DNA from 2 places in the Geodermatophilus sp. SYSU D01176 genome. Region 1 is predicted to be linked to the other one. Evidence: riboswitches for the same ligand, from Rfam matches in the RefSeq annotation. Region 1 holds a riboswitch; the other holds the start of a gene.
The links. A riboswitch is a leader RNA that binds a small molecule or an ion and turns the genes downstream of it on or off. The one in region 1 is predicted to bind cyclic di-AMP.
Positions count from the first base shown of each region.

Region 1 (4,201 bases):
AGTGGACACGCTGGACCTGCCCTACGTCCCCGGCGCGGCGGGGCCGGACGCGTGGTCCTGCGGATCGCTGGTGCACGCCGTCTACGCCTCGGTGGGGATCGACCTCCCGGACGACCAGGCGGGACTCCACGCGGTGACCACGCCGGTCGACCCGGCCGACGTCCTCCCGGGGGACCTGGTCTTCCTCGGTGCCGGGCGATCCGGTCCGGGCAACGTGGGCATCGCCCTCGACGGGCGGACGGTGCTGGCGGCCGACGCCCGCGCCGGTGCCGTGGTGGTCGGCCGTCCGGCGGCCGACCGGGTGCTGGGCGCCGGGCGGCCCGGCCTCGGGCCACGCGCGGCCGTCCCCGCGACCGGACCGTCCGGCGGGGCGCTGCCCGTCGAGTGCGGCGACGTGCGGTACCCGCCCGAGACCTCCGGAGGGCGGGCGTGGGGCGGTTTCCCGAACGGGCTGATCCCGCCCAGCGCGATGTGCCCGCTGGGGGTCGCCGGCCACCTGCTGCGCTGCGACGCGGCGGCGGCCTACCGGGGGATGAGCAGCGCCTTCGCCGGTGCCTTCGGGACACCGCTGTGCCTCACCGACTCCTACCGGAGCTACGCCGGCCAGGTGCGGCTGTACGGCGAGAAGCCGGCGCTCGCGGCGGTGCCGGGCACCAGCGACCACGGCTGGGGCCTGGCCGTCGACCTGTGCGGTGGCGTCGAGCGGTTCGGGACGGTGGAGTACGCCTGGATGGTGGCCAACGCCGGCCGCTTCGGCTTCCTGCACCCGCGCTGGGCCGATCCCGGCAACGGCCGCGAGGAGCCCTGGCACTGGGAGTACGCCGGCGGCTGAGCCGGAACTGTCGGTGCCCGCTCCTAGCGTCCTGCCCGGATCGACCGGGGCCTCGGACGGCCTTGCGCGACCAGGGTCGGCCGGCTGAGGAGGAGACCGTGCACATCGACTGCGACACCTGCACCGCCCGCGGCACCGGCTGCGGGGACTGCGTCGTCACCGTGCTGCTGGGAGCGCCGCCGGGCCGGCGCGGGACCGACCCCACCGTGGTGCCGATCACCGGCCGGCGGGACGACGGGCGCACCGCGGAGGACGTCGTCGTGCTGCCGCCGGGGGTGGTCGTGGAGTTCGACGAGGTCGAGCGCCGCGCCGTCCGGGTGCTGGCCGACGCCGGTCTGGTGCCGCCGCTGCGCCACGAGCACCCCACCCGGCCCGCCCCCGTCCGGCGGGCCGCGCCTCAAAGGCGAACCCGCGGACAGGGCACCGGGCGGCGCACCGGCTGATCCAGGGCGCCGCTCCGTCTGTCGCCCGCACGGGTGACCGGCCGCGTGGCGAGCCGGCGACGCGGCGCTGACCTCACGGTTCACCGTGCCCCCGTTCGCCACTCCTCGCACGGCCCCCGTACGGTGACGCGGTCCGGCCGGGTGGTCGTCACCACCATCCGGTGACCTCGGCCGGTCACCGCCGAATCGCCCGACGCGCCGCACCGGCGCCGAGGGGGAACCAGGGACCCACCGCAGCACTGGGGTGAGTTCTCCCGCGCGCCGCTCCGCCGGGGCGCGGGGATAGGGCGCCTTCTTCCCAGCCCCAACCCGTCAGCCAACTCGGTAGGCGGTCGCTGGGGAAGAACGGAGAGCCGCCGCCCGTGGCGACCCCCGCCCTGCCCTGGGGCATGCCGTCGATCAGTTCCAGCCCACCCCTCGGCCGCGTTCCGCCGCGCCACCCCGTCCCGCGACACCCCGTCCCGCGCCACCCCGTCCCGCGGCATCGTCCGCGGACTCGTACGGGCAGCACCGCCACCCTCGCCCTGACGCTGGTCCCAGGGACCGCCGCCGCGGACCCGGAGGAGACCACCAGCGCCGCGCGGGCCGCTGAGCGGGCCGCCCGGGCCGCCCACGAGCTCGAGGTCGTCACCGAGCAGGTGAACGAGGCCCGCGAGACCCTCGCGCAGCAGCAGGCCGCCGACCATGCGGCCGCCGGGGCCCAGGCGCAGCTCGACGCGCTCGACGGCCACATCCGCCAGGTCGCCCGCGCGGCCTTCACCTCCACCTCCGGCGACGGCATGGCCGAGCTGGACCTGCTGATGACCAGCGGGTCGGCCGAGGAGTTCGTCTCCCGGCTGGCCACCCTCGACGCGATCGCCGGGCACACCACCGAGGTGCTCCACGAGGTGGCCGACTCCGCCGCCGCCCGGCGCACGCTGGACGACGTCACCGCCCGCCAGGCCCGGCTCGAGGCGGACATCGCCGACTACCAGGCGCAGTACGATGCGCTGTCGGCGCCGCAGCAGCAGGAGGTCGTGGCCGCGCACGCCGGGCAGCCGGTGACCGCCGCGCCCGCGGCCGCGGCCAGCGGCGTCGCGCAGGCCGCCGTCGACACCGCGCTGGCCCAGGTCGGTGACGTCCACGTGTGGGGTGCCGGCGGGCCGGATGCCTTGGACTGCTCCGGGCCGACCCAGTACGCGTACGCCGCGGCCGGCATCAGCCTGCCGCACTCGTCGCGGATGCAGGCGACGATGGGCACCGCGGTGTCCCGGGCCGACCTGCAGCCGGGCGACCTGGTCTTCTACTACAGCCCGGTCGGCCACGTGTCGATGTACATCGGCAACGGCCAGCTGGTGCACGCCTCCACCCTCGCGCGGCCGGTGGAGGTGGTGAGCGTGGACTCGATGGGCGGCATCGTCGCCATGCGCCGCATGGCCTGACAGCGGTTCGCGGGTTGGTCGGAGGGTGGGTCAACTGGTGAGATCGGCGATCTCTCACGCGTCGAGGCCGGTGACCGTACGAGACCGCCGATCTCGCCGCCGCGACGGCACGAACCGTCAACCGATCAGCACACCGCTGTGAGGCGATGACATCGTCGGCCCACCGGCCGACCCCGCCGTGCCGCTGCGATCGGGGACCGCACCGTGGCCAGGCGCCGTCCCCGGCCGCCGTGGAGCCGCTGCCCGTGTCCCGGTCGGTGGAAGGACCCCCTCCTCCCCACCCCTCGCCCGCTCGGGGCGGTGCCCTGGAGGGGGCCTGCGGGCTCCGCGACCGGTCCAGCGCCGCTGGGTGCCGGCCTCGGCCGCTGCGGTGCCCGACCTAGGATCGGCCGGGTGAGCGAGGCGGGCGGGACGAGCTCCCGCCGGGCCGCGCTGCTGGTCGCGGTCGTGCTGGGCGCCGCCCTCGCCGTCGTCCTCGTCGTGGTCCCGCCGTGGACGGTGCTGACCGAGCCGGCGGGCGGGCGCACCCCGGTCGACCCGTCCTCGGTCCTCCCGCCGGACCGGCTGGCCCGCGCCGAGGCCTTCGCCGCGGCGCTGCGCCCGGCGTCGCTGACCTCGCTGGTGCTGGGCCTGGCCGTCTCCGCGGCGCTGGGGCTGACGCCGCTCGGCGCGCGGCTGGTGCGCGCCGTCGCGAGACCGTTGGGCGGCGGCCGGCTCGCCCAGGTGCTGCTCGGCACGGCCGTCGTGGTCGGGGTGGGCCGGCTGGCCACCCTCCCGGTCTCGGCGTACGCGGAGGTCGTCCGGCACCGGTACGGCCTGTCCACCCGCGGGTGGGGGCTGTGGCTGCGCGACGTCACCGTCTCGACCGCCATCGGTGCCGCGCTCACGGCCCTGGCGTTGATGAGCTTCCTGTGGCTGGTCCGCCGGGCGCCGCGCACCTGGTGGGCGTGGGGGACCGCCGTGGCCGCGGGCTTCGTCGTCGTGGGCTCGTTCCTCTCCCCGGTGGTGATCGAGCCGGCGTTCAACCGCTTCGAGCCGCTGCCGGCCGGGGAGCTGCGCACCCGGCTGCTCGACCTGGCGGAGGAGAACGGCACCCCCGTGCAGGACGTGCTGGTGTCCGACGCCTCCCGGCGGACGACGGGGCTGAACGCCTACGTCTCCGGGTTCGGCTCGACCCGCCGCGTCGTCCTCTACGACACGACCCTGGAGCAGCTCCCCGAGGACGCCGTCGTCTCGATCGTGGCGCACGAGCTCGGCCACGTCGTCCACCGCGACGTCCTCACCGGCACGCTCGTCGGTGCGCTGGGTGCCGCGGGCGCCGTGGCGCTGTGCGGGTGGCTGCTGTCCTGGACACCGCTGCTGCGCCGCGCGGGCGTCCAGTCGCCCGCCGACCCGGCCGTCGTCCCCCTGGTGCTGCTCCTGCTGTCGCTGGGCGGGCTGCTGAGCACCCCGGTGCAGAACCTGGTGTCGCGGCACGTGGAGGCGCGCGCCGACCTGCGGGCGCT
Region 1 is NZ_JBJGYN010000002.1:9,555-13,755, forward strand. It holds gene ACI78Z_RS01640 (D-alanyl-D-alanine carboxypeptidase family protein) at 1-832, shown strand, start outside; gene ACI78Z_RS01645 (hypothetical protein) at 931-1,275, shown strand; cyclic di-AMP (ydaO/yuaA leader) riboswitch at 1,473-1,621, shown strand; gene ACI78Z_RS01650 (C40 family peptidase) at 1,638-2,696, shown strand; gene ACI78Z_RS01655 (M48 family metallopeptidase) at 3,090-4,201, shown strand, end outside.

Region 2 (4,201 bases), on a different contig from region 1:
AGCGGATCCCCAGTATTTCCGGAGCTCTCATGAGTCCCTGCATCCGGGATCAGAGCTGTCCAGAGCAGGATCAACCGGGGCTCAGCCAGCCAGGGTCATCTTGGAGCGCCGCAACTGGTCGACTCGATCCGTAATGATCTTCGTTCGGGGCAAGCAGCACCTAGTTGATTTCCGAACCCGGCAGATGGGGGGTATTCCGTTTCAGTTGATGGTAGAAAGTGGGCCAGATCAGAGCTGAAGACCAAGATCTTGCACAAGGGCTTACTCTTCCGCGTTGAGGTGGTCATGCTGCGGCTCGAGGACGACGGAACCCCCGTGTGGATGGAACTGGCTGTTCGATACATGCCGGATTTCTCGGTGATTCGAGGCTTCTCCGTGAAGGTCGATGACGATCTCATCTTCTCCGATGGTGTCATGTCCGGATAGCGCTGGTGCTCATTGCGGGTGCCTGGTGCTCCGCCAGTGACATGCTCCGCGTTTGCGGTTCCGCGGAGGGGTGGCCCTCGCGATGACGGTGTCGGGGTCCCTGGTCCAGCTGAATGGATTGCGGCCTCGAGCACATCGCGGAGGTGGGGCGGGTGGGGCTCGAACCCACGACCCAGGGATTATGAGTCCCATGCTCTGACCGGCTGAGCTACCGCCCCGCGGTGTCCAGCCTGCCAGACGCGCGGGCCGACTTCAGGGCGCGGTGCCGATGGCGTCGATCGCCGTCCGGGCCTGCCCCCGCAGCGCGTCGGAGATCGGCGCGGAGCCGGCCACCTCGGCGGCCGCGGCCTGGCCCTCCTCGCTCGTCACGTACGTCATGAAGTCCGCGACCAGCTCGGCAGTCAGCTGGTCCTCGTACGCGGTGCAGCCCAGGTGGTAGCTGACCAGCACGATCGGGTACTGGCCGGACTCGGCCGTCGTCCGGTCCAGCTCCAGGGCGAAGTCGTACGGACCCCGGCCCGGCAGCGGCTCGGACCCCTCGACGACCGCGGCCGCGGCTTCCGGCGTCGGCGCGACGAACTCCCCACCCACGCCGATGCGGGCCACACCCAGGTCGCCGGCCTGGGAGAGGTCGGCGTACCCGACGGTCCCCGCGCCCCCGGCCACGGCGGCCACCACGCCGGAATTGCCCTGCGCTGACTCGCCGCCCTCCACCGGCCACTCGCCGTCCGGCTCGTACGGCCAGGCCTCGGGGGCCGCGGCAGCCAGGTACTCGGTGAAGTTCTCCGTCGTCCCCGACTCGTCGGACCGGTTGACCGGGGTGATCGACGTGGCGGGCAGCGCGACACCGGGGTTGTCGGCGGCGATCGCCGGGTCGTCCCAGCTGGTGATCCGCCGGGCGAAGATGCCGGCGAGCGTGGCGGGGGAGAGGTCCAGCTCCTCCACCTCGGGCAGGTTGTGCACGACGGCGATCGGCGAGATGTAGTTCGGCAGCTCGAGGACCTCGCCGCCGCAGCGCTCGCGGGCCGCGACGAGCTCCTCCTCGTCGAGTGGCGCGTCCGAGCCGGCGAAGTCGATGCCGCCGGCGACGAACTGCTCGCGACCACCGCCGGAGCCGACCGGGTCGTAGTCCACGGTCACGTCCGGCTGTACGGCCGAGTAGCCGGCGGTCCACCCCTGCATCGCCGCCTGCTGGCTGCTCGCCCCGGCGCCCACGAGGGCGCCGGACAGGTCCCCGGCGGCCAGGGCGCCCTGGTCGCGCTCGTTGGGGGGCACGTACTGGGACAGCGCCACCGCTGCGCCGGCCACCGCGGCGACCCCGACGGCCGCGGCGAGCTTCCTCCGGCCAGACACCCGCGTCCTCCCGCCGTCCGGCCCGCGCACTGCCGTCGGGCGTCCTGGCGCGACCCTAGGCGTCCCACCCGGACCGCGCCGATCGGCACCGGAGGGGCCGTTACACCGGCCGGGCGCGCGTCGCCCGGCCGGTGTGGACGACGGCCGGAGGGCGTCCACAGCGCCCGATCGGGTGACTCCGTGAGCGACATCACAGCCGGTTCTGCGCATGCGGGCCGATCGGCGGGGGAATCCGGGTGCATCCGGCGTCCGCGCTGGTCGCATCGCGCGTCCCCGCCGTCCCACCCGCCACCGCTGCGCAGCGGATCGCTGACTCGACGTAGTGGAGACCGGGTTTCGGTGGCAAGGGGACGCTCCGGCTGCGTTACCCGATCGTGACCCGGGGCCGGAGGCCGTGTAGCTTTCCCGACGGCCCAGCCGGGCTCAGCTCCTCGGGAACCGAGGGCCTCGGCGCGGCCACCGCCGAACCGTCGACGCCCCGTCCGGGGCCGAGGCGGACCGGGGACCCACCGAACACCTGGGGTGAGTCCTGTATGCGCACGCGTTGCGCAGGCAGGTAGGGCGCCGTCCGGCCCGAACCCGTCAGCTAACTCGGTAGGCGGTCGCGAGGATGGGAGAACAGTCGCCTTGGCGACCCTGCACCGCCAGAACACCGTGCTGCCCTGCGCCACCTCTCCGCGCAGCCGCCTCCGGGCACCCCGCCGGGCCGTCGTCGTCGCCGCCGCGGTGGCCGGGCTCCTGGCCGGCACGCCGATGGTGGCCGGCGCCGCCCCCGAAGCCGAGCAGGCCTCGCTCGAGGAGCAGGTCGCTGCCATCGAGGAGCAGGTGAAGGCCGCTGAGGAGCAGCTCCAGCGCATGACCGTGGAGGCCGAGGCCGCCGCCGACGCCGCCCTGGTCGCTCGCGCCCAGCTCGCCCAGGGCCAGGCCGAGGCCGAGCGGACCGCCGCAGAGCTCGCCGCCGCCCAGGCCGACGTCGCCACGGCCGAGGAGGACATGGCCGACCTCGGTCGCGAGGCCTACATGGGCGCCGAGGACCGCTACGGCGACCTCGAGCTGCTGCTCGACGCGCAGAGCCCGACCGAGCTGCTGCAGCAGGCCGCGACCATGGAGCAGCTGGGAGACCACCGCGCCGACCGGCTGCAGGAGTTCCTCACCGTCCAGGCGCGGGTCGAGGAGGCCGACCGTGCCGCCAAGGCCGCCGTCGCGCAGCTCGGCGAGCTCGCCCGCAAGGCCGACGAGGCCGAGCGGGCCGCCAACGAGCACCTCGCCCGGGCACAGGTCGACTACGACGCCCGCGCGGCGGAGAAGGCCCGCCTCGACGAGGAGCTCCGCCTGGCCGGTGAGCGGCTGCTCGCGGCCCAGGGTGCCGCTGACGCGGCTGCCGCGTGGCAGGCCCAGCAGGCGCAGCAGCAGCAGGCGCTGGCGAGCGCGTCCGGCACCTCCGGCATGCCGACGGCCGGGCGGGTGACCTCCTGCTACGGCCCGCGCTGGGGGACCATGCACCAGGGCATCGACATCGCCGCCCCCATCGGCACCCCGATCTACGTGCCCGAGGACGGCGTCGTCCTGCAGGCCGGCCCGGCCAGCGGCTTCGGCCAGGCCGTGTACGTCCAGCACGGCGACGGCCAGATCACCCTCTACGGGCACGTGAACCAGTTCTTCGTGAGCGCCGGCCAGGTCGTCCAGGCCGGGGACCACATCGCCGACGTCGGCAACAAGGGCCAGTCCACCGGGCCGCACCTGCACTTCGAGGTGCACCAGGGCGGGCTGTACGCCAGCCGGGTCAACCCGATGCCGTGGCTCCAGTCGCACGGCATCTCGCTGGGCGGCGCCTGCTGAAGAAGGACCCCGTCCTCCTCACCACTCGCAAGCTCGCGGTGAGCCTCTGGACGGGGCCTGGAGTGGTCCCCCGGCGGCCGCGTCGCGTCTAGCGACGTCCGCGCAGCCGGCCCAGCAGCCCGCCCACGCCGCCGAGCGTCTGCGCGGCCAGCTGGAGGATCGGCCCGCCGGGGATGCCGGGCGCCGAGTGCACGATCGGCGCCAGGGCCAGCAGGCCGCCCAGCTCGTGCACCCGCAGCCGCCGCCGGGCCAGCGCGGCCACCGGGTTGACCCGCCCCGAGGCCGCCTCCAGCAGCAGGTCCACGGGCGCCTCCACCGCGGTGCCGTGGACGTCCCCCGCCGGGGTCGGGTGCACGGTCCATCCCCGGCCGTCGGCGGCGAAGGCCCAGCCGCCGTCCGGGGTCGCGAGCGTCGCGCCGCCGCTGACCCCCTCGCGGGCGGCCAGCGCGCCGGTCACGTCGGCCAGCGCGGCCAGCCCCGCCTGCAGCACCGACGGGGGAGGAGGCGGCGCCCCGCACGGCACCAGGTCCAGCCCGTGCACCGCCAGCTCGTACGCCTGGCCGAGGACGACGCTGAGCAGCGG
Region 2 is NZ_JBJGYN010000038.1:42,679-46,879, reverse strand. It holds gene ACI78Z_RS18370 (toll/interleukin-1 receptor domain-containing protein) at 1-238, shown strand, start outside; gene ACI78Z_RS18365 (hypothetical protein) at 286-426, shown strand; tRNA gene ACI78Z_RS18360 (tRNA-Ile) at 571-644, opposite strand; gene pstS (phosphate ABC transporter substrate-binding protein PstS) at 679-1,779, opposite strand; cyclic di-AMP (ydaO/yuaA leader) riboswitch at 2,244-2,395, shown strand; gene ACI78Z_RS18350 (peptidoglycan DD-metalloendopeptidase family protein) at 2,407-3,618, shown strand; gene ACI78Z_RS18345 (maleylpyruvate isomerase N-terminal domain-containing protein) at 3,707-4,201, opposite strand, start outside.
Region 2: linked by a shared signal. The riboswitch ahead of ACI78Z_RS18350 (peptidoglycan DD-metalloendopeptidase family protein) and the one ahead of ACI78Z_RS01650 (C40 family peptidase) in region 1 are both predicted to bind cyclic di-AMP.